DNA from 3 places in the Heyndrickxia vini genome. Region 1 is predicted to be linked to each of the others. Evidence: predicted binding sites of a transcription regulator. Region 1 holds the regulator's gene; each other region holds the start of a gene.
What was found. Region 1 encodes CtsR, which represses protease genes until heat stress. Its sites were predicted from a motif close to ATGGTCAATAAAGGTCAAACA; they were not measured.
Positions count from the first base shown of each region.

Region 2: I5776_RS14620 (ATP-dependent Clp protease ATP-binding subunit) is a predicted target of CtsR. The motif match lies at 5,304-5,324, and genes of this name have one in related genera.
Region 3: I5776_RS13730 (ATP-dependent Clp protease ATP-binding subunit) is a predicted target of CtsR. The motif match lies at 6,346-6,366, and genes of this name have one in related genera.

Region 1 covers NZ_CP065425.1:92,056-103,005, forward strand. Annotated here, with positions in the region: rRNA gene I5776_RS00500 (16S ribosomal RNA) at 1-1,157, shown strand, start outside; rRNA gene I5776_RS00505 (23S ribosomal RNA) at 1,347-4,298, shown strand; rRNA gene rrf (5S ribosomal RNA) at 4,373-4,489, shown strand; gene I5776_RS00515 (CtsR family transcriptional regulator) at 4,956-5,417, shown strand; gene mcsA (protein-arginine kinase activator protein McsA) at 5,435-5,983, shown strand; gene mcsB (protein-arginine kinase McsB) at 5,980-7,053, shown strand; gene clpC (ATP-dependent protease ATP-binding subunit ClpC) at 7,066-9,507, shown strand; gene radA (DNA repair protein RadA) at 9,749-10,950, shown strand, end outside.
Region 2 covers NZ_CP065425.1:2,910,807-2,921,756, reverse strand. Annotated here, with positions in the region: gene I5776_RS14645 (molybdopterin-synthase adenylyltransferase MoeB) at 1-657, shown strand, start outside; gene I5776_RS14640 (molybdenum cofactor biosynthesis protein MoaE) at 791-1,255, shown strand; gene moaD (molybdopterin converting factor subunit 1) at 1,259-1,492, shown strand; gene fdhF (formate dehydrogenase subunit alpha) at 1,793-4,747, shown strand; gene I5776_RS14625 (helical membrane plugin domain-containing protein) at 4,747-5,226, shown strand; gene I5776_RS14620 (ATP-dependent Clp protease ATP-binding subunit) at 5,420-7,528, shown strand; gene I5776_RS14615 (Na-translocating system protein MpsC family protein) at 7,975-8,313, shown strand; gene I5776_RS14610 (trimeric intracellular cation channel family protein) at 8,593-9,222, shown strand; gene I5776_RS14605 (hypothetical protein) at 9,503-9,682, opposite strand; gene I5776_RS14600 (DUF1878 family protein) at 9,977-10,309, shown strand; gene I5776_RS14595 (HTH-type transcriptional regulator Hpr) at 10,306-10,887, opposite strand.
Region 3 covers NZ_CP065425.1:2,738,621-2,749,570, forward strand. Annotated here, with positions in the region: gene I5776_RS13695 (hypothetical protein) at 164-1,141, opposite strand; gene I5776_RS13700 (DUF58 domain-containing protein) at 1,402-2,550, opposite strand; gene I5776_RS13705 (AAA family ATPase) at 2,597-3,535, opposite strand; gene I5776_RS13710 (hypothetical protein) at 3,645-3,821, opposite strand; gene I5776_RS13715 (YkvS family protein) at 4,020-4,211, shown strand; gene I5776_RS13720 (CPBP family intramembrane glutamic endopeptidase) at 4,579-5,190, shown strand; gene I5776_RS13725 (YkvI family membrane protein) at 5,218-6,264, opposite strand; gene I5776_RS13730 (ATP-dependent Clp protease ATP-binding subunit) at 6,528-8,654, shown strand; gene I5776_RS13735 (M3 family oligoendopeptidase) at 8,695-10,395, opposite strand; gene I5776_RS13740 (MarR family winged helix-turn-helix transcriptional regulator) at 10,510-10,947, opposite strand.

The sequences.
Region 1 (10,950 bases):
GAGCAACGCCGCGTGAGTGATGAAGGTTTTCGGATCGTAAAACTCTGTTGTTAGGGAAGAACAAGTATCGTTCGAATAGGGCGGTACCTTGACGGTACCTAACCAGAAAGCCACGGCTAACTACGTGCCAGCAGCCGCGGTAATACGTAGGTGGCAAGCGTTGTCCGGAATTATTGGGCGTAAAGCGCGCGCAGGCGGTTTCTTAAGTCTGATGTGAAAGCCCACGGCTCAACCGTGGAGGGTCATTGGAAACTGGGAGACTTGAGTGCAGAAGAGAAGAGCGGAATTCCACGTGTAGCGGTGAAATGCGTAGAGATGTGGAGGAACACCAGTGGCGAAGGCGGCTCTTTGGTCTGTAACTGACGCTGAGGCGCGAAAGCGTGGGGAGCGAACAGGATTAGATACCCTGGTAGTCCACGCCGTAAACGATGAGTGCTAAGTGTTAGAGGGTTTCCGCCCTTTAGTGCTGCAGCTAACGCATTAAGCACTCCGCCTGGGGAGTACGGCCGCAAGGCTGAAACTCAAAGGAATTGACGGGGGCCCGCACAAGCGGTGGAGCATGTGGTTTAATTCGAAGCAACGCGAAGAAGAACCTTACCAGGTCTTGACATCCTCTTGCCCTCCCTAGAGATAGGGATTTCCCTTCGGGGACAAGAGTGACAGGTGGTGCATGGTTGTCGTCAGCTCGTGTCGTGAGATGTTGGGTTAAGTCCCGCAACGAGCGCAACCCTTGACCTTAGTTGCCAGCATTTAGTTGGGCACTCTAAGGTGACTGCCGGTGACAAACCGGAGGAAGGTGGGGATGACGTCAAATCATCATGCCCCTTATGACCTGGGCTACACACGTGCTACAATGGATGGTACAAAGGGTTGCTAGACCGCGAGGTTACGCCAATCCCATAAAACCATTCTCAGTTCGGATTGTAGGCTGCAACTCGCCTACATGAAGCCGGAATCGCTAGTAATCGCGGATCAGCATGCCGCGGTGAATACGTTCCCGGGCCTTGTACACACCGCCCGTCACACCACGAGAGTTTGTAACACCCGAAGTCGGTGAGGTAACCTTTTGGAGCCAGCCGCCGAAGGTGGGACAGATGATTGGGGTGAAGTCGTAACAAGGTAGCCGTATCGGAAGGTGCGGCTGGATCACCTCCTTTCTAAGGAATATGGAAGACCACTGACGTGGTTACAAAAAGACGCTTTCGTTTTGTTCAGTTTTGAGAGGTTAATTCCTTTCAAACTAATTGTTCCTTGAAAACTAGATAAAATGAGAAATAACCAAGTAATAACCGAGAATCGCCACTTTATGGATGAATCCATTAAGTAAGTAATAAACAACCTTTTTAGGTTAAGTTAGTAAGGGCGCACGGTGAATGCCTTGGCACTAGGAGCCGATGAAGGACGGGACTAACACCGATATGCTTCGGGGAGCTGTAAGCAAGCTTTGATCCGGAGATTTCCGAATGGGGGAACCCACTGCCCGTAATGGGGTAGTATCCTTACTTGAATACATAGAGTATGGAAGGCAGACCCGGGGAACTGAAACATCTAAGTACCCGGAGGAAGAGAAAGCAAACGCGATTTCCTGAGTAGCGGCGAGCGAAACGGAAGAAGCCCAAACCAAGAGGCTTGCCTCTTGGGGTTGTAGGACACTCTATACGGAGTTACAAAGGAACGAAGTAAATGAAGAGGTCTGGAAGGCCCGTCAAAGAAGGTAACAACCCTGTAGTTGAAACTTCGTTCCCTCCAGAGTGGATCCTGAGTACGGCGGGACACGTGAAATCCCGTCGGAAGCAGGGAGGACCATCTCCCAAGGCTAAATACTCCCTAGTGACCGATAGTGAACCAGTACCGTGAGGGAAAGGTGAAAAGCACCCCGGGAGGGGAGTGAAAGAGAACCTGAAACCGTGTGCCTACAAGTAGTTAGAGCCCTATGCGTATTTCCTTCGGAAAGACGCCGGGTGATAGCGTGCCTTTTGTAGAATGAACCGGCGAGTTACGATTTCAAGCGAGGTTAAGCTGAAGAGGCGGAGCCGCAGCGAAAGCGAGTCTTAATAGGGCGAATGAGTTTGAGGTCGTAGACCCGAAACCAGGTGATCTACCCATGTCCAGGGTGAAGGTAAGGTAACACTTACTGGAGGCCCGAACCCACGCACGTTGAAAAGTGCGGGGATGAGGTGTGGGTAGCGGAGAAATTCCAATCGAACTTGGAGATAGCTGGTTCTCTCCGAAATAGCTTTAGGGCTAGCCTTAAGGTAAGAGTCTTGGAGGTAGAGCACTGTTTGGACTAGGGGCCCTCATCGGGTTACCGAATTCAGACAAACTCCGAATGCCAATGACTTATCCTTAGGAGTCAGACTGCGAGTGATAAGATCCGTAGTCAAAAGGGAAACAGCCCAGACCACCAGCTAAGGTCCCAAAGTATACGTTAAGTGGAAAAGGATGTGGAGTTGCTTAGACAACCAGGATGTTGGCTTAGAAGCAGCCACCATTTAAAGAGTGCGTAATAGCTCACTGGTCGAGTGACTCTGCGCCGAAAATGTACCGGGGCTAAACGTATCACCGAAGCTGTGGATGGACACCGTCTGGTGTCCGTGGTAGGAGAGCGTTCTAAGGGCTGAGAAGCTAGACCGTAAGGACTGGTGGAGCGCTTAGAAGTGAGAATGCCGGTATGAGTAGCGAAAGAAGGGTGAGAATCCCTTCCACCGAATGCCTAAGGTTTCCTGAGGAAGGCTCGTCCGCTCAGGGTTAGTCGGGACCTAAGCCGAGGCCGAAAGGCGTAGGCGATGGACAACAGGTTGATATTCCTGTACCACCTCTTCACCGTTTGAACGATGGGGGACGCAGGAGGATAGGGTAAGCGCGCTGCTGGAATAGCGCGTCCAAGCAGTTAGAGGGGTGACGAGGCAAATCCCGTCACCATGTACCTTGAGCTGTGATGGCGAGGGAAATATAGTACCGAAGTTCCTGATTCCACACTGCCTAGAAAATCCTCTAGTGAGGTGAAAGGTGCCCGTACCGCAAACCGACACAGGTAGGCGAGGAGAGAATCCTAAGGTGAGCGAGAGAACTCTCGTTAAGGAACTCGGCAAAATGACCCCGTAACTTCGGGAGAAGGGGTGCTCTGTTAGGTGCAAGCCCGAGAGAGCCGCAGTGATATATACCAGGCGACTGTTTAGCAAAAACACAGGTCTCTGCGAAGCCGCAAGGCGAAGTATAGGGGCTGACGCCTGCCCGGTGCTGGAAGGTTAAGAGGAGAGGTTAGCGCAAGCGAAGCTTTGAATTGAAGCCCCAGTAAACGGCGGTACCGTAACTATAACGGTCCTAAGGTAGCGAAATTCCTTGTCAGGTAAGTTCTGACCCGCACGAAAGGCGCAACGATCTGGGCACTGTCTCAACGAGAGACTCGGTGAAATTATAGTACCTGTGAAGATGCAGGTTACCCGCGACAGGACGGAAAGACCCCGTGGAGCTTTACTGCAGCCTGATATTGAATTTTGGTACAGCTTGTACAGGATAGGTAGGAGCCTTTGAAGCCGGAGCGCCAGCTTCGGTGGAGGCGTCGGTGGGATACTACCCTGGCTGTATTGAAATTCTAACCCGCACCCTGATCGGGGTGGGAGACAGTGTCAGGCGGGCAGTTTGACTGGGGCGGTCGCCTCCTAAAAGGTAACGGAGGCGCCCAAAGGTTCCCTCAGAATGGTTGGAAATCATTCGCAGAGTGTAAAGGCACAAGGGAGCTTGACTGCGAGACCTACAAGTCGAGCAGGGACGAAAGTCGGGCTTAGTGATCCGGTGGTTCCGCATGGAAAGTACCATCGCTCAACGGATAAAAGCTACCCCGGGGATAACAGGCTTATCTCCCCAAGAGTCCACATCGACGGGGAGGTTTGGCACCTCGATGTCGGCTCATCGCATCCTGGGGCTGTAGTCGGTCCCAAGGGTTGGGCTGTTCGCCCATTAAAGCGGTACGCGAGCTGGGTTCAGAACGTCGTGAGACAGTTCGGTCCCTATCCGTCGTGGGCGTAGGAAATTTGAGAGGAGCTGTCCTTAGTACGAGAGGACCGGGATGGACGCACCGCTGGTGTACCAGTTGTCTTGCCAAAGGCATCGCTGGGTAGCTATGTGCGGAAGGGATAAGTGCTGAAAGCATCTAAGCATGAAGCCCCCCTCAAGATGAGATTTCCCTTAGTTTATCTAAATAAGACCCCTGAAAGATGATCAGGTTGATAGGTTCGAGGTGGAAGTGTGGCGACACATGGAGCTGACGAATACTAATCGGTCGAAGACTTATCCTAATTTGATTCAATGTTATTACGAAGTATTTCTCATCTATCTAGTTTTGAGGGAACAAACCCTAAAATTTTTATAGTCTGGTAATTATGGCGAGAAGGTCACACCCGTTCCCATCCCGAACACGGAAGTTAAGCTTCTCAGCGCCGATGGTAGTTGGGGGCTCTCCCCCTGCAAGAGTAGGACGTTGCCAGGCAAATGAAACACGGAGTGTATGCTCCGTGTTTTTTTGTTTTTATATATAAAAAGCAATAAAAAGACAGTCCCTGATAAAACAATTTGCAAAAATAAAAAGACCAATAAAAAAAGACTACAAATCAATCGAACAAGTAAAAGGACCAATCAAAAAAAGATAGAAACCAATCAAAAAAGGTCAGAAACGAATTAAATAAAGAGCAACCGATCAAAATAATTAACAAACCAATTATGAAAAGCTCAAAACCAATCAAAAAAACAGAAAGACCATTCAAAACTCCTCCCGCTAAAGTTTATCGCACCTTAGTAAGAGTGCCCTTCCACTATTATTTAGTATTTCAGTTTTAATCTTCATCTTCTTGGCAAAACTATTTTTAATAAACATTCTAATTGCATTTTTTTTACTAATTCATGTATAATTAAAGTCAAATATAGTCAAAGTCAACTCGGAGGAGGAGGTGGACTTGATGAAAAACATATCAGATATAATTGAAGGTTATTTAAAACAAGTTTTAGAAATGAATGGCAGTGAAATTGTTGAAATTAAAAGAAGTGAAGTGGCTGATAAATTTCAATGTGTACCCTCACAAATTAACTACGTAATCAATACAAGATTTACTATAGAAAGAGGTTATTTAGTTGAGAGTAAAAGAGGTGGTGGAGGGTATATTCGAATTATAAAAGTAAGACCACATGACCAGGCACATTTAATTGACCATTTATTGCGATTAGTAAAAACAAGAATATCTCAAGCAAATGCAGAAGATGTCATTATGCGTTTAGTGGAAGAAGAGGTTATTACCGAAAGGGAAGCTAAAATTATGCTAAGTGTGATGGACCGATCAGTCCTATATATTGATCTTCCAGAAAGAGATCAACTTAGATCACGAATGCTAAGCGCAATGTTGATGTCATTGAAATATAAATAATTGTAGAGGTGAATGTAATGATCTGTCAGGAATGTAATGAAAGACCGGCAACCCTACATTTCACCAAAATCATTAATGGAGAAAAGACTGAAATCCATTATTGTGATAAGTGTGCTCAGGAAAAAGGTGAAATGTTTATGTTCGAAGGAGAACCAGGATTTTCGATTAATAATATTTTAGCTGGGCTATTGAATTTTGACCCGGTGTTCCAACAGGCAAAGCAGGAAACAATTCAAAAAAATGAAATCCTGCAATGTCCAAATTGTAAAATGACTTTTAAACAGTTTGTAAATATTGGTCGCTTTGGATGTGCTCATTGTTATGATGCTTTTAGCGGGCGTTTAGAACCAATCATTAAAAGACTGCATGTTGGAAATCTTGAACATCACGGAAAGCTTCCTAAAAGAATAGGGGGAACAGTTCATATAAAAAGACAGATACAGCAATTGAAACTTGATTTACAACATGCAATAAAAAGTGAGGAATTTGAAAAAGCTGCAGAAATTCGAGATCAAGTTCGTGCTTTGGAGAGCTCACTTCTCAATGAAGGGAGTGAAACTTCATGAGCCTGGAAAGGTTTGTTAACCAAGCTGTAAGTGCATGGATGAATTTAGAAGGACCTAATTCTGATATAGTATTAAGTTCTAGAGTACGCTTAGCGAGGAATTTTAAACAATTTAATTTTCCAACCTTGTTTAGTAACGAGGAGGCAAGGGAAATAATTGCTAAAGTAGAGACTGCTTTACAATCCGAGTCATTTCATGAAAATAATATGGAATTACTAAGAATGGACGATTTACAAACCTTACAGAAAAAGGTTTTGGTTGAAAAACATCTTATCAGTCCGAATTTAGCAGATGAATCATCACATGGTGCTGTTATTTTAACAAGCGAAGAGGATGTAAGCATCATGATTAATGAAGAGGATCATATTCGAATTCAATGCTTATTTCCGGGCCTGCAATTGAAGGAGGCACTCGAAAAGGCAAGCAAAATCGATGATTTAATGGAGGAACATATTGATTATGCTTTTAGCGAAAAGTTAGGGTATCTTACAAGTTGTCCGACTAATGTAGGTACTGGTCTGAGGGCATCGGTTATGGTTCATTTACCCGGCTTGGTTTTAACTCAACAGATGAATCGAATTATTCCAGCAATTAGCCAATTAGGTTTGGTTGTTAGAGGAATTTACGGAGAAGGAAGCGAAGCATTAGGAAACATCTTTCAAATATCAAATCAAATTACCCTTGGTAAAACAGAAATTGATATTGTAGAAGATTTGATGAGTGTGGTGCAGCAAATAATAGCACAAGAAAGGTCAGCTAGAGAAGCATTGATTAAAACCTCAAACATACAATTAGAAGATAAAGTATATCGTTCCTTCGGAGTATTATCAAATAGTCGAATTATTGAGTCTAAAGAGGCGGCGCAGTGCTTATCTGATGTACGTTTAGGAATAGATACAGGATATATAAAAAATGTATCTAAAAATATACTTAATGAATTAATGATATTAACTCAACCTGGTTTTTTACAACAATATGCAGGTGGACCTCTTCGTCCCCATGAAAGAGACATACGTCGGGCAACGCTAATTCGAGAGCGATTAAAACTTGAAGAAGTAAATAATGGCTAGGAGGAGATCGTAATGATGTTTGGACGATTTACTGAAAGGGCTCAAAAAGTATTGGCGCTATCACAGGAAGAAGCAATACGGTTAAAACATAATAATATTGGCACAGAACATATTCTTCTTGGTTTAGTTCAAGAAGGTGAAGGGATTGCGGCAAAAGCATTGTATGGACTTGGATTGAGTCCAGAAAAAATTCAAATTGAGGTTGAAAATTTAATTGGTAAAGGGCAGGATTCCGGACAAACGGTTCATTATACCCCTCGAGCCAAAAAGGTAATTGAACTATCAATGGATGAAGCTAGAAAATTAGGTCATTCATATGTTGGCACAGAGCATATACTGCTTGGTCTTATTCGTGAAGGAGAAGGCGTTGCTGCAAGAGTTTTAAATAATTTAGGAGTTAGCTTGAATAAAGCAAGACAACAAGTCCTTCAGCTCTTGGGAAGTAATGAAGCAGGAAGTCATCAGGGAGGAAGCACTGCAAATGCAAATACACCGACCTTGGATAGTCTTGCACGTGATTTAACAGCGATAGCAAGGGAAGAGACGTTAGATCCTGTCATTGGTCGGAGCAAGGAAATTCAACGAGTTATTGAAGTTCTTAGCAGACGTACAAAAAACAATCCTGTGTTAATTGGTGAACCTGGTGTGGGTAAAACTGCTATTGCAGAAGGACTCGCTCAACAAATTGTTAATAACGAAGTACCCGAAACACTTCGTGATAAAAGAGTCATGACGCTGGATATGGGTACTGTAGTAGCAGGTACAAAATATCGGGGGGAATTCGAAGACCGTTTAAAAAAGGTGATGGATGAGATCCGCCAAGCGGGCAATATCATTCTGTTTATTGATGAGCTTCATACTCTCATTGGAGCTGGTGGTGCAGAAGGTGCAATCGATGCTTCAAATATTTTGAAACCATCTTTAGCAAGAGGAGAATTACAATGTATTGGTGCCACAACCTTAGATGAGTACCGTAAATACATCGAGAAGGATGCCGCTTTAGAACGGAGATTCCAGCCAATCCAAGTAGATGAACCTTCAACTGATGAGTCTATACAAATTTTAAAAGGGTTAAGGGATCGTTATGAAGCTCATCATCGTGTGTCGATTACAGACGAGGCGATAGAAGCTGCGGTGAAGTTATCTGATCGTTATATTTCTGACCGATTTTTACCGGATAAAGCTATCGATTTAATTGATGAAGCAGGGTCAAAAGTGCGATTACGCTCCTATACGACACCACCTAACTTAAAGGAATTAGAGATTAATTTGGAGGAAATAAGGAAAGAAAAAGATGCTGCGGTACAAAGTCAGGAATTTGAAAAGGCAGCCTCACTAAGAGATTCTGAGCAACGACTTCGAGAAAAATTAGAAGAAACAAAGAAATCGTGGAAAGAAAAACAGGGTCAAGAAAATAGTGAAGTAACAGTCGAAGATATTGCAACAGTTGTATCTAACTGGACTGGTGTACCTGTATCTAAATTAGCACAGACTGAAACGGAAAAATTATTAAAACTAGAAGAAATTTTACATTCACGAGTCATTGGTCAAGAGGAAGCAGTGAAAGCTGTTTCTAAAGCTGTTCGTCGTGCGAGAGCAGGGTTGAAAGATCCAAAACGGCCAATAGGCTCATTTGTATTCCTTGGTCCAACTGGAGTTGGTAAAACTGAGTTAGCCAGAGCATTGGCAGAGGCGATGTTTGGTGATGAAGATTCAATGATTCGTATCGATATGTCTGAATACATGGAGAAACATTCTACATCAAGACTTGTGGGGTCTCCTCCCGGATATGTTGGATACGAAGAGGGTGGACAATTAACTGAAAAAGTACGCCGTAAACCATATTCTGTTATTTTACTTGATGAGATTGAGAAAGCACATCCGGATGTGTTTAATATACTTTTACAAGTGTTAGAGGATGGACGTTTAACAGACTCAAAAGGACGCACGGTCGACTTTAGGAATACAGTGCTTATCATGACTTCAAATGTAGGTGCAGAATCTTTAAAAAGGAACAAATATGTTGGGTTTAACATTCAAGATGGAAATCAGGATTATAAAGATATGAAAGGTAAAGTAATGGATGAACTTAAAAGAGCCTTTCGTCCTGAGTTTTTAAACCGTATTGATGAAATTATTGTTTTCCATGCACTCGAAAAAGAGCATTTAAGAAATATCGTTTCATTATTATCTGATCAATTAGTTAAGCGATTAAAGGAAAAAGATATAGAATTGGAACTAACTGCAGCAGCAAAGGAAAAGATAGCGGAGGAAGGTTACGATCCAGAATATGGAGCTCGACCATTAAAAAGAGCTATTCAGAAGCATGTTGAGGATCGTTTGTCCGAAGAGCTGTTAAAAGGAGTTATACTTGAAGGCCAAAAGGTAATTATTGACGTACAAGAAGGGGAATTTATCGTTAGACCATCTGAAGTAACCGAAACAATTATATAATAATAGTAGTACATGAAAATCGTTGAAAATAAGCAAGTTCCATTTTTTGTAATGGAACTTGCTAATAAATGAAACTAAATGCATGATGTATTCGTCTATAAGCATAATAACTTTTTTGTAAAAGAAATTAGATAAGTGCATGAATAGTAAGTTTCAATAAAGACGCTTCGCATGTGCTTTTTTATTAGTGATGGGAATTACTATGCCAGAAAAGCATAGATATATAGAGAGGAAGTAAAATATGGCAAAAAAGACAACAAAATTTATTTGCCAGTCATGCGGGTACGAATCTGCAAAATGGATGGGAAGATGTCCGGGATGTAATGAATGGAACAAAATGGTGGAGGAAGTTGAAATAACTGGTAAACCTCGAAAAGGAGCATTTTTGCATTCTCCTGGAGGTGGTTTAGCAAAAGCAACTCCTATAACTTCGATTGTCTCTGAGCAAGAAGAAAGAGTCCTTACTGAATTAAAAGAGCTTAATAGAGTATTGGGCGGGGGAGTGGTTCCAGGATCACTTGTATTAATTGGCGGAGACCCTGGAATTGGAAAGTCTACACTTCTTCTTCAAGTATCATCTCAATTATCTAAACATAGTCACAAGGTATTATATATATCAGGTGAGGAATCCGTTAAACAAACAAAACTCCGTGCGGATCGTCTTGATATTTCATCAGAAACTCTTTATGTATTTTCCGAAACCAATCTTGAAGCGATTCATCAAACCATTCAAGAAATTACTCCGCAATTTGTTGTAATTGATTCCATCCAAACAATTTATCATCCAGAGGTAACTTCTGCACCCGGCAGTGTCTCGCAGGTTAGAGAGTGTACAGCTGAATTAATGAGAATTGCAAAAACAAAAGGTATTGCAATTTTTATTGTTGGGCATGTTACGAAAGAGGGATCAATTGCTGGTCCAAGACTTTTAGAGCATATGGTAGATTCAGTGCTTTACTTTGAAGGTGAGCGCCACCATTCATATCGAATATTAAGGGCGGTTAAAAACCGATTCGGTTCTACAAATGAAATGGCAATTTTTGAAATGAAGGAGTTTGGACTTACAGAAGTAAATAATCCTTCGGAAATCTTTTTGGAGGAACGGTCGAAGGGAGCATCTGGGTCAACTGTGGTTGCCTCAATGGAAGGAACGAGGCCGGTTCTCGTAGAAATTCAGGCCCTTATATCCCCTTCTATATATGGAATGCCAAGGAGAATGGGAACGGGCATAGATCATAATCGTGTGACATTATTGATGGCTGTATTAGAAAAAAGAGTTGGGTTATTATTGCAAAACCATGATGCTTATTTAAAAGTTGCTGGGGGAATAAAGTTAGATGAGCCGGCGATTGACCTAGGAATTATTATTAGTATTGCATCCAGCTTCCGTGATCAGCCAACTAATGCGGATGATTGTATAGTCGGAGAGGTTGGTCTTACGGG
Region 2 (10,950 bases), 1.5 Mb from region 1:
ATCGATGGCACAGATAATTTTGATATTCGATTTATTTTAAATGATCTTTCAAATAAATATAACATTCCATGGATTTATGGTTCTTGTGTAGGAAGTTATGGAGCCACTTATACAGTTATACCCGGAAAAACACCATGTTTGAATTGTATTCTGAAAAAAATTCCCGCTGGAGGAGCAACTTGTGATACGGCGGGGATTATTAGCCCAGCCGTTCAAATTGTTTCTGCCTATCAAGTAACGGAAGCATTCAAAATTCTTGTAGAGGATTTTTCAACAGTAAGAAATACTTTTTTGACTTTTGATGTTTGGAGTAATCAATACTACTCTATTAAGATTGACAAAATAAAAACTGAAAGTTGCCCATCCTGTGGAATGGACCAATCCTATCCGTATTTAACTTATGAAAATCAGACAAAGGCAGAAGTAGTATGTGGACGAAATACGGTACAAATTAGGCCAGCTAAAATGATTGAATATAATTTTGACCAGTTGGAGAATTCGCTAAAGGTTTACGGTCCCGTAACCAAGAATCCATATTTAATAAGTTGTCAGCTTCAAGACTATCGAATGGTTATATTTACAGACGGGCGTGTCTTTATTCATGGAACCAACAATATTGAGCGTGCTAAAAATCTTTATTACCGCCTGCTAGGCTAAAAATTAATAAGAATTATGGGAACAAAACGTATCCCTATTACGATGGAATAGATGGCTATTTTTTCCGATGTCAAAATCCTAATATATTAAAAACATTATATAAACTTTTTAATAGAAGAAGCGGTGAAAAAAGGTGCAACAAGATTTATTTAAAATTGTACACGACACGATATCTGTAGAGGAAGTATCGAATCAGGTTTCCAGAAGAGAAGCAGGTGCTATTACACTCTTTGTCGGGACTGTAAGAGAATTTACAAAAGGAAAGAGAACATTATCTCTTGAGTATCAAGCATACGAATCAATGGCAGTAAAAATGCTAAGTCAAATAGGTGAAGAAATCAAGGGGAAATGGCCAGATACATGTGTTGCCATAACACATAGAATAGGTAAGCTAGAAATAACAGATATTGCTGTAGTAATCGCGGTATCCTCACCACATCGTAAAACTGCATACCGAGCAAATGAATATGCGATTGAACGAATCAAACAAATTGTGCCTATTTGGAAAAAGGAATTTTGGGAAGACGGAACAATGTGGATGGGAGATCAATTAGAGACTACTAAATATCCGGAGGGGAAACCGGACGAGGAGGAATAGTAAGTGATTACGGTTTTATTTTTTGCAGGAATACGTGAAGAGATTGGATCCGATAAATTAAACATTGATATGGAAAATATAACTATCTATCAACTGAAACAATATCTTCTTAATAACTATTCTCTTTCATCTTTCAATCAAGTTATGACAGCTATCAATGAAAGCTTTGTAACAGATGATGAAATTATAAAAGATCAAGATATTATTGCATTTATCCCCCCAGTAAGTGGGGGGTAATAAGAACGATTTTTGTTATGTAATTTTACTATAATTATTGCAGTATCAAAGAAATTTGCTGTTGAGGTAAAATGTGTAAAGTATTATAATAAACTTATAAACTGAAATATGAGAAAATATTGATGTTGGGTAATAAAGAAATTGCCTTAATTTCCTGTTTTTTCATTGTAAATGGTGAGATGGATTACTAGTAGGATAAAACTGCTTAGTTATTAGCCCGCCATAAAATAGAACGTGTATTTATTTGCACGCTCTATTTTATGGCGGGTTTTTTGACTTTAAAAAAGAGGAGAATTAAAAATGGGAGGAAAAGTCCAAGTAATAATTAATGGAAAGCAACATGAAGTAGAAGGAGGGACTCGAATTCTTGATTATCTTTTGGAACAAGAGGTAGATCATCCACATATCTGTTATTCGGAGGTTTTGGGTCCCATTCAAACGTGTGATACTTGTATGTGTGAAGTAGACGGGAAAATTTTGAGAGCTTGCTCAACAGAATTCGAAGAAGGCATGAATATTTTAACCTCTTCAAATAGAGCCAAAAATGCTCAAACAGAAGCAATGGACCGCATTTTAGAAAATCATTTACTGTATTGTACAGTTTGTGATAATAACAATGGGAATTGTCGTGTTCATAATACCGCAGAGCAATTAGAAATTGAACACCAAACTCGTCCATTTCGGAAAAAAGGATATGAGGTTGATATGTCACATCCTTTTTACAGATACGATCCCGATCAATGTATCCTTTGCGGACGTTGTGTAGAAGTATGTCAAGATTTACAAGTGAATGAAACCTTATCCATCGATTGGGACCGTGAAATTCCGCGTGTCGTGTGGGATGATGGGAAGTCTATCAATGAATCCTCTTGCGTATCCTGCGGACAGTGTGCCACAGTTTGTCCATGTAATGCATTAATGGAAAAATCGATGTTAGGTGAAGCAGGGCTTATGACCGCAATTCCGAATGACTTATTAAACCCTATGGTTGATCTCATAAAAGAGGTCGAACCCGATTATAAAACCATTTTTGCCTTATCGGAGGTGGAAGCAGCAGCTCGTGATAAACGAACGAAAAAAACAAAAACAGTTTGTACTTTTTGCGGTGTGGGCTGTTCGTTTGAGGTATGGACAAAAGGACGTAAGATCTTAAAAGTAGAACCAACTGAAAATAGTCCTGTAAATAGTGTCTCTACATGTGTGAAAGGGAAATTCGGCTGGGATTTTATAAATAGTGAGCAACGCCTTACTACTCCTTTAATCCGAAAAGGGGAAGCATTTGTTCCCGCAACTTGGGATGAAGCATTTACATTAATTTCGGAAAAAATGGGATCCATTAAAGAAACGTATGGAGGGGATGCACTTGGGTTTGTAAGTTCGTCAAAGACAACAAACGAAGAGGCTTACCTTATGCAAAAATTGGCTCGTCAAGTATTTGGAACGAACAATGTGGATAACTGTTCCCGCTACTGTCAATCCCCAGCTTCAGATGGATTACTGGTAACCGTTGGATATGGAGGAGATTCAGGTACCATTCGGGATATTGAAAACGCGGGACTTGTTATCACGGTTGGTGCCAATCCAACTGAAGGACATCCCGTTTTAGCGACAAGAGTAAAGCGAGCAAAGAAATTACGTGGACAAAAATTGATTGTATCTGACCTTCGTAAGCATGAACTAGCGGAGCGTTCCGATTTATTTTTACATCCTAAACAAGGAACGGACTTTGTTTGGATAACTGCCGTTGCAAAATATATGATTGACCAAGGTTGGCACAATGAAGATTTCATTAAAGCTCGTGTAAGTAACTTTAAAGAATACATGTCAGTTCTTAAGAAATATACACTTGACTACGCAGTTGAAGTGACCGGTCTTCCAAAAGAACAACTAATTAAAACGGCTCAAATGATCCATGAAGCAGATGGAACATGTATTTTATGGGGGATGGGTGTTACCCAAAATATCGCGGGTTCCCATACGTCTGGTGCTATTGCTAACCTTTTGTTGGTATCAGGTAATTTCGGTCGTAATGGAGCAGGGGCATTTCCGCTTCGTGGTCACAACAATGTACAAGGTTCATGTGATATGGGTACGTTGCCACAATGGCTGGCAGGCAACCAGCGATTAACAGACGATACGGCACGTGCTAATTTTGAAAAAGCTTATGGCGTAAAAATTTCTGAGAAACCAGGATTTACGAACATTGATATGCTAGAGGCAGTGGAAGAGGGAAAACTAAAAGCTATGTATCTTATGGGAGAGGACATGGCATGGGTGGATTCAAACGCAAATCATGTGCATGAAACCCTTAGCAAGTTAGAATTCTTTGTTGTACAAGATGTTTTCTTAACAAAAACAGCCCAATTCGCAGATGTTGTACTACCGGCTGCCCCGTCCCTTGAAAAAGACGGAACGTTCACCAATACGGAACGCCGAATTCAACGCTTGTATCAAGTGCTAGATCCATTAGGAGAATCAAAACCGGACTGGTGGATTATAGGGCAAATTGCTAAATATATGGGATACGATTGGAACTATAAACATCCAAGTGAAATTATGGACGAAATTGCTGATCTTTGTCCGACATTTGCAGGGGTATCATACGAAAGGCTTGAAGGATGGAATAGTTTAATATGGCCGGTGCAAAAAGATGGAACAGATGAGCCGCTTCTATATACAGAACGCTTTAACTTTCCGGATGGGAAGGCTCGCTTTTCACTTACGGAATATGTTCCACCTGTAGAATTTACACAAGACTTTGACCTAACGTTAAACAACGGACGACTTTTGGAACAATTCCATGTAGGTAATATGACAAATAAGTCGCAAGGTCTTCAATACAAATTGCCCGAAGTTTTCGTAGAAGTTTCACCTGAACTTGCCCTAGAACGAAAGGTTGAGGACGGTTCTCTAGTACGGCTTGTTTCTCCATATGGTGCGATTAAGCTTCGTGCAGTTGTAACCGATCGAGTCCAAGGAAAAGAATTGTATGTTCCTATGCACTCGGTAAGCCATGAAAATGCGGTTAATCTTTTAACCGGAAGTGTTGGGGATGTTCGGACCCAAACCCCAGCCTATAAAGAAACAAAAGTAAAAATGGAGTTAATTCAAGCAAAAGGAAAAAGACCACTTCCAATGTATAATCCTAGATATGCAACACGTAATCCACAACTAGGTGTTCAAGTGGAACGTAAATGGGCACGTGAAGATTACGAAGCAATTGCTGACGTGAATATACCAGGAGGGTACAAATAATGGCAAAGCCAATTACGAAGATAGATGAACCCATTCTGACCGAGAAAGAAAAACAAGATCAGTTACTTGAAAAAATTTTAAAAGACTTATCTCAAAATACCGATGGGATAAAAGAAACGATTCAACTCCTCCAAGAACTCCATGTCAGTGGAATTCTTGGTGCCATCAATAATCTTGTTGAAGCTAAAGAAGAAGTGGCAAAAATAGCCGTAGGACAAATGTTGCGACCGCCTGTAACAAATGCACTTAATAATGCAATGGCCGCAGCTGGCATGTTAACGGAACTTGATCCCGAAATGATGAAAAAAATGATGGGAGGGTTGTCTAAAGGCCTTCAAAAAGCGGAGGAAGGACTTCAATTAAACAAAAGAGTAACTATTTTTGATCTAATTAAAATAATGAAAGATCCTGATGTTAACCGTGCAATGGGGTTTGGAATCAACTTTTTGAAAGGACTAGGAGAAGGATTGAAGGATTAAAGGATTAACCCATTAAAGTTCCATTCCTTACATTTACGAAGTGATTTAAATTTTGAAGGAAAAGGGAAATGTTTGTATTGGTCAAAAGAAGTCTATTATATAGATAAGAGCAAAATTAAAACCGGTCAAAATTAGTCAAGTAAAAAAGACTAAATTTGATAATAAACTTCAATCCATGGGAAGGTGAACAAATATGGCAAATTATCGTGATCCATTCGGATTTAATTCGGATATGCATGAAATTTTTAATAAAATGATGCAAGGGATGAATGGGGTGAACTCAGAGCGTCGTTATCTGATTAACGGTCGTGAAGTCACCCCGGAAGAATTTGCTTATTATCGCCAAACGGGACAATTACCGGGCAATCAGGGTGACCAAACATTACCAGCTCAAAATGGTCAACTTAAACAAGATGGTATTTTGGCTAAGTTGGGCCGGAATTTGACACAAGAAGCGCGAGAAGGTTTACTTGATCCAGTTATTGGCCGCAATGCGGAGATTCAAGAAACGGCGGAAATATTAAGTCGTCGAATTAAGAATAATCCGGTGTTAGTCGGTGATGCAGGTGTTGGTAAAACAGCTGTTGTGGAAGGTTTGGCGCAAGCGATTGTCAATGGTGACGTGCCCGCCGCCATTAAAAACAAAGAAATTTACTCAATTGATTTGTCTAATTTAGAAGCGGGAACACAATTCCGCGGTGCATTTGAAGAAAACGTACAAAAACTTGTGGACGATGTCAAAGCGGCCGGGAATGTGATTATCTTCTTTGATGAGATTCACCAAATGATCGGCGCAGGCTCAACCGGTGGCGATAGTGGTTCTAAGGGCTTGGCGGATATTTTAAAACCAGCGTTGAGTCGTGGTGAATTAACCGTAATTGGGGCAACAACACAAGATGAATACCGCAACACAATTTTGAAAAATTCGGCGTTGGCGCGGCGTTTCAATGAAGTAACAGTGAATGCGCCAAGTGCAGAAGATACTTTTGAAATCTTAAAGGGTATTCGCAAGCTTTACGAAGAACATCATAACGTCAAGATGCCGGATAATGTTTTAAAAGCAGCTGTGGACTATTCCATTCAATACATCCCGCAACGTTCATTGCCAGATAAGGCGATTGATTTAATCGATATGACAGCGGCGCATTTGTCGGCAAAACACCCAATGAGTGACGTAGTTAGTTTAGAAGCTGAATTAAAAACAGTAAAATCCGAGCGTGACAAGGCAGTTAGTGAAGAAGACTATGAAAAGGCGCTGGCATTAAAGAATAAAATGAATGATCTTGAAAGTAAAATCACCGCTGGTGAAAAGCCACCAGAAGAAGTTGTGGCAACTGTCAACGATGTAGCGGAAAGTGTAGAACGCCTTACTGGTATTCCCGTTTCGCAAATGGGAGCATCAGATATTGAACGCTTGAAAACGATTGGTGAACGATTGAAGGGGCGCGTGATTGGCCAAGATGAAGCAGTTGAAGCTGTTAGCCGGGCGATTCGCCGGAATCGAGCAGGTTTTGATGAAGGCAATCGGCCAATCGGGAGTTTCTTATTTGTTGGTCCAACCGGTACTGGTAAAACCGAGCTTGCTAAGCAATTAGCATTCGATATGTTTGGTAATAAAGATGCGGTTATCCGACTGGACATGAGTGAATATTCGGATCGCATAGCGGTTTCAAAATTAATTGGAACGACTGCGGGTTACGTTGGTTATGACGACAACAGCAACACGTTGACCGAACGTGTACGCCGAAATCCGTACTCGATTGTTTTGCTCGATGAAATCGAAAAGGCGGATCCGCAAGTTTTGACGCTTTTATTGCAAGTGATGGATGATGGTCGTTTGACTGACGGACAAGGTAACGTCGTGAACTTCAAGAATACGGTAATTATCGCGACATCGAATGCCGGTTTCGGAAATGAGAGATTGCTCGGTGATGAAGCCAAGGACAAGCCGTTAATGGACAAACTGGCTCCTTTCTTCCGTCCGGAATTCTTAAATCGTTTCAATGCGATCGTTGAGTTTAGCCATTTGACTAAGGGCGATCTAGAGCAAATTGTTGACTTAATGATTACCGATGTCAACAAAACGTTGGCTAAGAAAGAGTTGACGTTAGAGGTCAGTGATGAAGCTAAAGCTTATTTAATTGAAGAGGGCTATGATGAAGCCATGGGCGCACGGCCATTGCGTCGTGTGATTGAACAACAGATTCGTGACAAGGTTACTGACTTCTATTTGGATCATTTGGAAGCCAAAGACTTGGTCGCAGATTTAGTTAATGGTGAAATTATCATTCGCGAGAAATAATGAAACAAGAATAAAGTCTTTTATTATTCAAAATCCTAATAAAGCTTGTTAGGGGTACGGTAAAATATTATAATAAAAATATATTGTAAATAAGAAAAGATTAATGATGTTAGGTAATGATAAATTGCCTTTAACATTATGTTTTTTTGTTAAATGTGGTGAGAAGGATTACTAGTAGGATAATACTGCTAAGTTATTAGCCCACCATAAAATAGGACGTGTATTTCATTATACACTCTATTTTATGGCGGGCTTTTTGATTACCCATTTCCCGTTACGATATCTTTTATACATTAGAATAGCGGCCGCATTTTGATTTATTATAGTAAACAAAGGGGAACCAAAACATTAGCGATTTTTACTGACAATAAGCCACGTCATCATCATATTTATCGCGGAAAATAAAATGAGTGAAGGACAGATAGGAGAAATGAAATGAAAAAAATATGGAACATCAATTCAATATGTTGCTTCGTGAAGTACGCAAAGAGTATGTTGGGAATGGACCTAGAGAAATTACTACCCGTTTTGTAGGTAATTGGGTTATTAGTGAGATGAAAGGAAATCTAACGAATGTGGAACATTTTATGATTAGCTCGACAGAAGGACAACGAGTTGTTCATGAAGCACGAACTAAATTAGTAAAGCAAATTTATAAGGATCCTGTGGTTATGAAAAAGTTTGAGGAGTTAACAGAGGCGAAAATTGTGAACATCTTTACGGACATTGATTTAGAGACTGATACTGCAATGACCGTTTATGTATTTGACAAACCTATTAATTGATAATAATAATCTATTATTTGAATAATTAAATCGAAACGCAATAAGAAAAGATCATTGATGTTGGGTAACAATAATGCCCTAACCTCCTGTATTTTCATTGAAGGTGGTGTGACGGATAATTGGCAGATACAACTGTTTAGTTATTAGCCCGCCATAAAATAGAATCTGTATGGAAATTACAGATTCTATTTTATGGCGGTTTTTTTGGTTTCAATAAAATGAAAAAATATATGGCTTATCATTTCAATACAACAATTATTCGATAGGAGGTTTTTGGTTTTGTCTTGGCTTGTTTTATACGTCATCGGAATTATTTCCTATGCTGTTAGTGGTGCCTTGGTCGCACTTGCAGCTAGGTACTCATTTATAGGAATTTATGTGTTGGGATTAACAACTTCATTTGGTGGAGCGGTAATCCGTAATCTAATTATCGGAATCCCACTTTCACAAATATGGAATCATTTAACGATTTTAACGGTTTTAGTGACATTAACTATTATTATATTTTTGCCAATGAAATGGATCCGGCATCGAAAACGATGGGGGCTTTTTTTTGACTCTATTGGGCTTGCTTCGTTTGCCATTCAAGGGGCATTAGCAGCAGTAAAAGTGTACGATAATTTAGGGATAACGATTTTAGCATCCATGTTTACCGGAGTAGGAGGAGGAATGATTCGAGATTTATTAGTTTGTCGTAAACCATTGGCATTAAAAGAAGAAATACACGCTGTTTTAACAATAATCTGTGCAATCTGTATTTGGTTAAATTGGACAAATCCTGTCCAACTCACTTTTATTGTTATTATTGTTGTCACAACACGTATGTTTGCGGTTGGCTACAAATGGAAGTTGCCTTTGTCTTATAATTTAAAGAGATGGAAACTATCCAATAAAGGTAGTAGATTGTAGAAATTACCCCGAGGGGAATGGAAACACACTATTGCGGCACGACAGCATCTCTTTTGGGATAGAATGCAATGAGGTCAGATAGGCCTCCTTAATATTCTATAAAATATTCCAAAAACCCATTATAGGTTCCCAGGAGAGGCATGTTAAATGATTAATTGAAAAAAGGTTATCTTAGATGTAAAATAAATCATTCTAAGATAACCTTTTTCATTAAAAAATATTACGTAAATGTATTTCCGTACGTTGTCATATAAGGAGTTGAAACTCCTCGGTTTATTTCTTATGTATACAAAATCTCTACATATGAAGAAAGAAGTAAAATAGTAACAAGTATATTAATGGTTCTAAATACCTTTGGTTGTCTCTCTTCCGGGATCTCTTTTTGTATACAAAGTGAATTAGTCATATTGTTTATTAGATAAACAATAATGATCGCAAATAGAATAAAAATGGAGATCACTATCAATCCCTCCTGTGTTTCCTAAATGTTTATGCTTAAGATACCAAATTTTAAATTAAAAAGATAGCTATTTTAAGAGATATCAGAATCAAATAAATGGTAATTTACTTTTGGAAAATAGTAATTAAAGCGTTAGATAAGTGTTTAAAGGTTTAAAATAAAAAACCATCTATTTTTATTCCCCAATGAGATGAATATGACAGGGGAAAAATGGTATTATACTGATACAAGCTAATGATAACGGAAAATACAAACGGTATAGTCATCGAAAAGAACTAAATGAGGTGAAATGATATGGAATCAATGGAACAAAGGCTTGAGCGTATAGAGTTTCACCAAAAATTACTATTAAAAATGATTGCTGAAAATCAATATGATTTTTATCGAATCGTTATTGAAAACCATCTACAAGAAAAAGATGTGGAGGATTTCTATAGACTCTGTAAAACATTAACTAAAGAAAGTGAAGAACAAAAGGCTGATAAATTCGTCTTTTTTTCCCCACTTTTCAAAAAGTTTAAAGATGAGCTTCATCCCAAGTTAGATCCTGAACAAGTCATCCAAGCCTGTTTAAAACAAAATATTTTTCCAGAGCTTATGGAAATCCTAAATAAAAATTTATCTTAAAAATTACTCAAGCTTTCACTCTCTGTTGGAAGCTTTTTAACATTTCCGTTTTCTTCAATAAATTCTGTTTCTATATTATGAAAGGAAGTTTCGAATATTTCCATAAAATCTTCCCCATATATATTACGAATAATGGCCATTAATTCGATAAATTCAGGAAATTTTCCATACAAATTTTTAATTGGCAATGCACCATTTAATACAACGCTATTTGAAGGATTAAATGATTCCATCGAATCAAGTAATAAAGTTTCCCCTTTTTTTGTTAATTGAATGTAGGTGTTTCTTTTATCATTTTCCTTCTTAGAAAACTCCAGTAATTCCCGTTCTTCTAATTTTTTTGAAAAATTAAAAGCTGTTGAAACATGCATTACTCCAAATTTTGCTACATCCGATATGGATGCCCCCTTTAGATGATAGGCAATCCAAAGAATATGATGTTCATTAATGTTCAAATCATATGGTTTTATCCATTGCTGCCAATCCTTCTCAATCATTTTCCAAATCGCTTTGCTAATTTGCGTAATTCTTTGACTGAACAGCAAGGCTTCCTTTATTGAATAAGGACTCTCTGTCATTACTTCACCCACTTTATATATATATATATTTATTATGCCAATAAAATAAAGATTAATAAAGAT
Region 3 (10,950 bases), 1.7 Mb from region 1:
TAAAATATTATTGTTCTTATAACAAAATAAGCCACCTATTCCATTTCGTCAAATAAAATTTTATCGAAGTGAAATAAGACTATCCAATTGTTAAGGGTACCATGCATTTAACAAGATAACAAATCAATTGCTCACTCTTTATTATTACAAAATTTTTCACAAGTTATGAATTGGCTTCATCTAAGTCATGTAAGGGTTTTCTATCCTTTAATTGTTTTTTAATTATTTTATACTCATTAATAAATTGCTCTGCCTCTGTGATGGTGACATTTTCCATACCATAACGGACTTTTTCATACAAGTTAATCCAATTATTTGAACAACTTATTTCAATTCTTTTCAACCATTCACGAGCGGATTCTGATCCTTTGCGCCCAATATTTTTCTTAACAGCAATCTTTTCTAATTCTGATACATATTTTCTAATTTGATGTGTTGCTTTTGAATATGAGGGTATATTGATTAACTTTGAAAGGTCTTCCTCTGTCTTTTTTGCAAATTGTCGCGTTAATATAACTTCATCATTATCATCAGTCATAGGAGCTTTAAAGCGTCTAAACCGTATAACGGCCAAAATCGCTAAAACAGAAAAAACAATTAATATAATTACATAGAAATTATTTCCTTCCGAAACTTGCTTTTCAAGAATGCTCGTTACTTGATCATTTTCAGTGTTATCATTTATTATTTCCTCTTGGCTTGTTGGTTCTACATTTTTTACTTGTATTATTTTATCTAAAAAAGGAAATACTCGACCCAATAAAGGAATCAATTTTAGTAAAGCAGTAACAATCACTAGTAAACCTTCTCTTAACCCCAAGCTAATGACGACTATTATGCCTCCAATAATAAGTGGAATAATAACGGTGTACAATGCGACAGAAAGAAAAGCACTTTTCTTGGAAAAATTACTTAGAAAGTAATTTTTCATAAATGTACCATAGGACGAAATGAAAAATTGGAGTAATATAAGCAGTAAAATAGTGTCTATTTCAACTAATTTTAAAGGTTTGCCTATACCATAAATTAAAATTCCAACAATAATAGATATTAAAAGCAGTCCATTTTGATTATCATAATATTCATCATCAAAATCTTCTGGCAGCAACTTATACAATCTCCACTGACTAAAAACAATCATGATAACAAGCCCCCAAAACGGGATTCCTGCGAGAATAGACCCAATTATCATTAAAGGAATGGAAATAGAATAATACAATAAATTTACTTTATGCTTATTTCCCTTTGATAGCAGAAGGGAAATGAATACCGAAAATAACATAACAAGCAAAAACATCCAGCTTATTGTGTGAATCCCATCCTTTAATCGGATTGGAAACAAAAATAACACCAATAAAATAGATTCACTAATAATGGTCTTGAAGATTCCCACTATCCAACTTAAGCTTGTTTTTCTATTTGATATTGTTTCCATTCCTTCATGACTCCTTGTCCATTTATTGTATCCAATTTAAAAATGGTCGAGTTTTTCCTTTTAAAACTTAAAAGGATTCTATCAGTTTGAATAGCGCTTTCTCCAACATGAATAATGATTGGAAATGACATGTCTTTTTTTTCTATATCTTTTAACATGAATAGATGTGGTAAAGGAAAAGTATGAAATGACAACATGGATAACATTTCAAATGCTTTTTGTCTTTGAATTTTTCCTTCTCCTTCTGAAAGGTAGAAATATGGAATATCGCCATGAGTACGAACATTTATTGCAAAGGCAAATGCAATATTTTCTTTCACTGCTTGCTCAATTAAATAGGCCGTAAAACTGATTAATTCCTCCAAATCTCTATTAATTGAATGGCCATCAGAAATATTCAATACAAATAACCATGTACGTGCTCCATTGTTTGGAAATACCTTTGTTTGAAGTTTTTGCATCCTCGCACTTGCTTTCCAATTAATATGCTGGAACGAATCACCGTTAACATATTCTCTTGTACCAATAGGCTGCATAGGATCATAAAACAATGACGATGAAGTTTCTTGATATCCATGCAATAAAACAGGCTTATTTTCGATGTTATGAAGGAATTTTCTCAGAGGATAGACCAATTTTTTCTTTTTTATTATTTCATTATAATTAAGAACAACAGCTCCACTTCCAAATAAATGGTGAACTTTCACTTCAAGTCTATAAATACGGGATACGCCTCTTTTTATGGCCAAAAAGGGGATACGTACCTCGACCTGTTCATTGGTCCAAGCTTTAAAAGGAATATTCACCTCAATAAATGAACGATTTTTTATAAACGGATATGTTGTTGGTTCGATACAATCATCAAAAGAAATGGATAATGCTCCTTTTACAATTGGATATCCTTCGTTTACAAAGGTCAACAACCATTCACCTTCAGTATCGACGTTTAATCTTGTTAATTCCTTGTTATTATCAAAATAAAATTTTTCTCCTAATTTCCTAAAATAGAAATTATGTAAGTACAGAAAAACAGCTATAGAAGCCACAATAAAGAGCATCCAGCTTTCACCAAACAAAAATGCTATTGTGATTAAGAGAAATAAGAATGTGCGCATTAAATGCAAATTGCCTGTGATTAAAATTTCCTTATCCCATTTCATTTTATCGCACCGATTCTACAGGGGCTGGAATATTAGAAACAATATCCTCAAAAATCTCATCCACTGTATTTGTCAATGATGCCTCCATAGATAAGTACAAACGATGCTTCAACACATACGGGGCAACGATTTTTACATCATCAGGAGTAACAAACTGCCGCCCTTGAATAAACGCATGTCCTTGACTAGCTTTTAATAACGCTAATGCTGCACGTGGACTAGCTCCTTGATCAATAGCTGAATGCTCCCTCGTTTGCCTTGTAATCAATAAAATAAATTTTTCAACATCTTCACTGATTAATATGTTTTTAACTTCTTGTTTTAAATAAATCAACTCTTCTTTCGAAAGGATTGCTTGGACAGTTGATAATGGTTCTTCCTTTTGAAATTTTCTTAAAATATCTCTTTCTTCTTCGTATGTAGGATACTCTATCGATATTTTCATAAAAAACCGATCAAGCTGTGCTGCTGGCAGCGGAAATGTCCCTTGTTGTGATTCCACCTGATTTTGTGTAGCAATTACCATGAATGGTTCTTCTACTTTAAGGGTCTCACCATCAATTGTTACCTGTCTTTCTTCCATGACTTCAAGCAAACTTGATTGTGTCCTTGGTGTAGCTCGGTTAATTTCATCGGCTAGTAAAATATTCGTTATGATTGGTCCTTGTCTTAATTCAAATTGCTGATTTTTTGGATTAAAAAACTGCATTCCCGTCACATCTGTTGGTAATACATCTGGCGTGAATTGGATTCGTTTAAAATCACCATTGATGCATTTTGCAAATGTTTTAGCCAGTAATGTCTTACCTGTCCCAGGAACACTTTCCAATAAAATATGCCCGCCTTGAATTAAGGCAATGGTCAATAATTCAATATCTTTTTCCCGACCGACAATAACTTTAGCTATTTCTCTCTTTAATTCGCTTATTTTATTTTCCATCTGTAGTCCCCCTTGTCGACGTTTTCTATATAATACAAATATACCAAATTTTATAAAAATAGGCTATTATCAAAAAAAAGAGTTCTTTCAAAAGAACTCTTTGCACCTATTAGCTTCTAGGTACTTCCAAATATTTATAAATTACATGACCATTTCGTTGAGCTATTCCTTGAAAATGTTTAAAGTCATCCTGTTCCACGATAATTTTTCGCACTTCATAGAAATCAGCATTATCAATATATAATTCTTTCATTTCTCCCGTGCGGAGTTGATTTAGCAACTCCATTATTTTTTCCTGTGTCAAAAGAACCACACTCCATATCGGCGATACTAAACAAATCTTTTTTAAATTAACACATTCCTGTTCAATTAAAAAGGGAAAAATTTGTTTAAAAACTTGAAAATTTCTATAAAATGGTGCAAACTTAATAGAAGATATTAGAAAATTATCAATAAATAATCAATGCGAAATGGGGGACGTCAGATGAAAAAAGCCGATGTTGGAAATGTTATTGAATTTAAAAACGGTTTACGTGGCGTTGTTGAGAAGGTGAATGAAAACTCAGTAATTGTTGACTTAACATATATGGAGAATTATCGAGATCTCGAACTAGAAGAAAAAACAGTAATTAATCATAAAAATTACACCATCATTCAAGAATCAATCAACGCATAGAAAGGACTAAAAAAATTGGCTAGAATAGTCAATTTTTTTAGTCCTTTCTATATAAGTCAATTTCATTCTTAGAAAAGCGCAAGCGCCTTGCTCATCGACGTAAAAACTGGAATGACTTTGACTGAGATAAAGGAAACACGTTGAGCCTGAAGGGCGAATCGATGTTGACTTATCGTAGGGAAAAGTCCTGAAGTTTTCTAGTGGATAGGCGCTGGAGCTAGACAAAGCAGATATTTATTGGGAACATTAATCCTATAAAATTTATACTTTCTTATCTCAGAACAAATATTTTATTTCTTACTGTTATTTGTTAAAATTACTTTATAAATTGTTTATTATTGTTTAGTCGAGGGGAGATTACTTTCAAATGAAACGCAGCGCGACAGATATTAAGCTAATTCTAGGAATATTGTTAGCGCATGTATTGTTGTATATTACATTCAACGATAAATCAATATTTTGGTACATATATACTGCTGTATCTTTATTACTTATAAGCTATTCTATTGTTAATGAAAAGTCTGAGGATGATATATCTACAAAGAAATACTTATTTAAAGCTATAGTGTCCGGCATAGGCTTATATTTAATCTTTTGGATTGGAGACTGGTTTTTCTCCATTGTTTCTCCTTTCTTGGAGAATAAAGTAATAAAAACCTATCATTTACTTTCTCCGAAGTGGGTTTGGCATTATTTTGTTTTAGTATTTATTATGGCGCCTGGCGAAGAAATCTTTTGGCGTGGCTTTATTCAAAAAAGAATCATGAAACATATACAAGGCTGGATTGCCGTTTTAATAACCGCCATTTTAAACGCTTCTGTATTCATCTATTCAGGTAATATCGTTTTAATATTTGCAGCTTTAGTTGGAGGGATTGTGTGGGGAACACTTTATTTTAAATTTAAAAGTATCCCTCTAGTCGTTATTTCCCATTTAATTTTTGATTTATTACTAATAGTTGTTCTCCCACTTCATTAAACCTCAAAAAACAGGTTCAGAACAAACCTATTTTTTGAGGTTTATTTTGTCTTTTTTCACCCATAACAATATGATAAATAGTAAACTTATATAACCAAATAGTGGATATAAAAATGAAAGAAGCGTTCCGTAATTAATCTTACTTATTAACGTGACTACGGCAATGATCATCATATATATCCAAAACATTTTCAAAGAAAGATATTGTCGCAGTTGTTTTCCTAGACCATAAATATTCCCAATAATCGATGTGAAAATCTCTCCATAAATAATGGCTACATAAATAAAATAAATACTACTAAACGTGTTTTGTACAATAATTGCCATTGGGATATCATATTGGTTCACATTTGGCAGCATAACGAGTGTAATATGGCTGGATATTAGTATAAGTGTTAATAATCCCCCTCCGATTATTCCACCCCATTTGACAATCTCTTTATCATTTACTTCATAGGCTATAGGTACCAGCACAGCTTGGGCTAATGTTAAATTAAGAGCAGCATAGGAAAATGGGGAGAGGAAAAACCTCCATCCATTCTCTACTTCTGGTATATGAAAAAATATATTCGCAAAATTTGGCGCCACGATTGATTGTGTCATAATGATAAAATTAAATAGTACCATCATCGGTACTACGAACGAATTAACCGCAAATACCCCTTTTGTGCCAATAACCATAATGAGTATGGTTAATCCAATGGTAAGATATATTCCTATATTTTTGTCCAATCCCAAGTGGTCCTCAAAAACAGAACCTGCACCTGAAAACATAACTCCACTAACACCTAATAACATAAGCAACATAAATATATTCATCAGCTTCGCAATTCTTCTTCCAAATAAATATTGATTAAAGACCTCATATGAATGTGCCTTAAGATCAATCGCCTTTACCATGATTTTTGAGCCTAATACAATAAATAAATATCCTGCAATAAGAATAGACAAAATTCCGATAAACCCATACTTCGTAAAAAACACAACAATTTCCCTTCCTGTTGCAAAGCCAGCTCCAATTACCGTTCCAACGTAAACTGCAGCAATTTGACATGCACCAATCCACTTTTTCATTTATATCCCCTCACATTTGTTTCCACTACTAAACCATATGTACAAGCAATGAAAAATACGACAATAATATATTTTTTTAAATAGGTCAAAAAAGATCAAAAAATAGTTTACAAAATATAAAATTGGGTGTAAGATAAGTTCATAAGGTCAAAGATGGTCAAAATTAGCAAAGACCATCATTTTTAGATAAATAAGGTCAAAGTTAGTCAAAATCAAACTTTATCAAAATAATATTGCATTGCTATTTAAGGAGGAATGCTTTTATGAAATGTCAAAAATGTCAAATGAACTTAGCAAATGTTCAATTAAGAGTAAATATAAATGGTCACACACAGAATCTTCATCTTTGTTCCGAATGCTATCAAAATGAGTTTTCTATGAAAAAGACACCATTTGGTGGTATTCCTTCAATGAATGGATTTGAAGATATATTTAAAGGATTGGGGAATTCCCCTAAGGATACTGTGAACACTCAAGAAGCTCAACATACAGGAAATAACAGCTTTTTAGATAAATTCGGTAAAAATTTAACAAATATAGCGAAAGCAGGATTAATAGACCCTGTAATCGGAAGAGATCAGGAAATTAATCGTGTGATAGAAATATTAAACCGCCGAAATAAAAACAATCCTGTATTAATTGGTGAGCCGGGTGTCGGGAAAACAGCTATCGCCGAAGGACTTGCCTTGAAAATAGCTGAAAACAATGTTCCAGCAAAATTAAAAAATAAAGAAGTATATTTACTAGATGTTGCTTCACTAGTTGCAAATACCGGGATACGTGGACAATTTGAAGAACGAATGAAACAATTAATTACAGAATTACAAAGTCGAAAAAATATACTGTTATTTATTGATGAAATCCATCTTCTTGTAGGGGCAGGTTCTGCTGAAGGTTCTATGGATGCCGGCAATATTTTAAAACCAGCCTTGGCTAGAGGTGAGCTTCAAGTCATTGGTGCGACAACATTAAAAGAATATCGCCAAATTGAGAAGGACGCTGCATTAGAACGCCGATTCCAACCAGTTCAAGTGAGCGAACCGACTATCGAGCAAGCAATCAATATATTAAATGGATTAAAAGAGAAATACGAAAATTACCACCATGTAAATTATTCTGATGAAGCAATTAAAGCGTGTGTCAATTTATCACATCGTTATATTCAAGATCGTTATTTACCGGACAAAGCCATTGATTTAATGGATGAAGCTGGTTCTAAATTAAATCTCGCTATCGGTACTAACGATCGTGCGGATATTAAAGAACGGCTTGTTGAAATCGATTCCGAGAAACAAAAAGCATTAGAAAAAGAAGATTATGAAACGGCTGCGAAATTACGTGATGAAGAAGAGCAATTGGAAAAAACATTGAATACGGATGAAGACTCAAATCATTCCATCATTGTGGATGTATCACTTATCCATGAAATTATCGAACAAAAAACTGGAATCCCTGTCGGAAAACTTCAGGAAGATGAACAGAAAAAAATGAAAGACATTGAAGAAAATCTTGCAAAAAAAGTAATCGGTCAAGATGAAGCAGTGAAAAAAATCGCTAAAGCGATTCGTCGTAGCCGAGCAGGTTTAAAAGCAAAAAATCGACCTATCGGTTCATTCCTTTTCGTAGGTCCGACTGGTGTTGGGAAAACCGAACTAACAAAAACATTAGCCGAAGAATTATTCGGAACGAAGGATGCAATGATTCGCCTTGATATGAGTGAATATATGGAAAAACATAGTGTATCAAAATTAATCGGTTCACCTCCAGGTTATGTTGGACATGATGAAGCTGGCCAATTAACAGAAAGAGTGCGCAGAAATCCGTATAGCATTATCCTTTTAGATGAAATTGAGAAGGCACATCCAGACGTACAGCATATGTTTCTGCAGATCCTAGAAGACGGACGTTTAACAGATAGCCAAGGACGTACGGTTAGCTTTAAGGATACAGTCATTATCATGACAAGTAATGCGGGTGTAGCTACAAAAGAAATTCATGTAGGATTTGATCAAAATAATGCCATCAAAGAGACAAGTATCCTTGATTCGCTAGGAAGCTTTTTCAAACCTGAATTTTTGAATCGATTTGATAATATCATTGAATTTCATCCATTAAATAAAGAACATCTACTAGTAATTGTTGATTTAATGATTAATGAATTAAATGATTCATTAGCAGAACAACATATTACATTAGATGTGGAAAATGTAGTAAAAGAAAAACTCGCGGAATTGGGATATCATCCTGCGTTTGGTGCAAGACCACTTCGCAGAGTGATCCAAGAACAATTGGAGGATCGGATTGCGGATTATATTTTAGATCATCCCGATCAAAAAGAATTAGTAGCAACCCTTATAGACAATACAATCAGTGTGTCTATTAAAAATTAACCAAAAAGGAGAAAAGCAATGAAAGCTTTTCTCCTTTTTTTTATAGTTTGCTATCATTTACCTGATCTAGCCATTGTTGGATTGTACCAATGACAGATTCCACACAACCATCCTCAAATGGAGAAATAAGATTGGCCTCTTTTACTAATTTTGTAAACGACTTGCTTCCACCTTGTTTACATAGATGAATATAATCTTTCCATGCTTCTTCATGATTTTCTTGTGACTTCTTCCAAAATTGAAATGCACAAATTTGGGCAAGTGTATAGTCAATATAGTAAAATGGCGATTCATAGATATGACCTTGTCTTTGCCAGAATCCGCCCTTTTCGAGATACTCTAAACCATCATAATCACGATGCGGTAAATATTTCGCTTCAATATTTTTCCATGCTTGCTTTCTTTCCGCAGGGGTAGCCTCTGGGTTTTCATAAACAAAATGCTGGAATTCATCTACAGCCACACCATAAGGTAAGAATAATAAGGCACTGCTCAAATGGGCAAATTTATACTTATCTGTATCCTCTTTAAAGAATAGTTCCATCCAAGGATACGTGAAAAATTCCATGCTCATTGAATGAATTTCACAAGCTTCATGTGTCGGCCAACTATACTCCGGAATTTCAAATTGACGACTGGAATAAACTTGGAAAGCATGACCAGCTTCATGTGTTAACACATCAATATCACCTGAAGTACCATTAAAGTTTGAGAAAATATAAGGAGCTTTATAATTTTCAATATAGGTGCAATATCCACCACTCGCTTTTCCTTTTTTCGCCACCAAATCCATTAAATGATTTTCATTCATAAATGTAAAAAATTCATCTGTTTCCTTCGATAATTCAGCATACATTTGTTTACCATTATCAATAATCCATTCAGGGCTCCCTTTCGGAGTGGCATTACCAGATAAAAATTGAAAACTCTCGTCGTAAAATTTAAGAGAATCCACGCCAATTCGTTCTTGTTGACGTTCTCTTAATTTACTTGCAAGAGGTACTATAAATTCTCTTACTTGATCTCGGAATTTCGCTACCATATCGGCATTATAATCGATACGTGCCATTCGATAATAACCGAGCTCAACGAAATTTTTATACCCAAGTTTTGATGCAATCTCAGTTCTAACCTTTACTAATTCATCATAAATGCGATCAAATTCATCTTCATGAGCAACGAAAAAACCAAATTTCGCCTCTACCGCACTTTTCCTTGTTTCACGGTCTTTTGATTCCGTAAAAGGATCAATTTGTGCAAGGGTTCTTTCTTCCCCTTCAAACATAATTTTTGCAGATGCAATAAGCTTAGTATACTCAGATGTAAGTTTATTCTCTTGTTGCAATAAAGGAATAATCTCAGGGGAAAATGTTTTTAATTGTCCTTCTGCTAAATCAAAAAGCTGCTTTCCCCACTTATTTTCTAGTTCCAAGCGAAACTCGGAAGATACTAATGCTTGATAATATTCAGATGTGAGACCTTCTACTAAAGGCATAATCTCATCCATATAATCATTTTCGGCTTTATAGAATTCATCATTCGTATCAATTGTATGGCGAACATAGCAAAGATTAAACATCGTTCCTATTTCATTACTTATTTTATTAATATTTTTCATTGCTTCACTTTGCTCTTCAACACTTTTAGAAAGTTTAAATTTCTCCAGCTCTTTATGAAAAGATGCTTGTACTTCCTCAATATTCGGTCTTTTATATTCATAATCCTCAAATCTCACATTCATTACTTACACCCCACTAAAAATTATTCAATCCATAATTTATTCGCTATAAATAGTAAGATTTCCTCCTTTCCATATAAAAAAGCATTTCTTATGAAAAGAAATGCTTTTATTCTATCATGCTTGTGGAATATTTAATCCTATTTTTTTTAAAGATTCAATTGCCACTTCTTTTTCATCTGAACTTAGCACCGACATTAATTGATGAATCCGATTTTGGTGCCCTGGAAAAATAGATTCAATAAATTGCTTCCCTTCGTCTGTAATGTGAGCAAATGTTACACGGCGATCATTTGCACAACCTACACGCTCAATAAGCTTTTTCTTCTCCAGTTTATCCACTACATACGTAATACTACCACTTGCTAATAATATTTTATCGCCTATTTGCTGTAATGGCTGGTCACCTTTATGGTAGAGCAGCTCTAACACCGCAAATTCTGTCGGATTTAATCCGTTTTTCTGAATAAACTCATTTGTATATTCATTGACTGCACGAAACGCCCTTGATAATACTATAAATAGTTTTAATGATTGCTGAACTTCATTATCCATTCA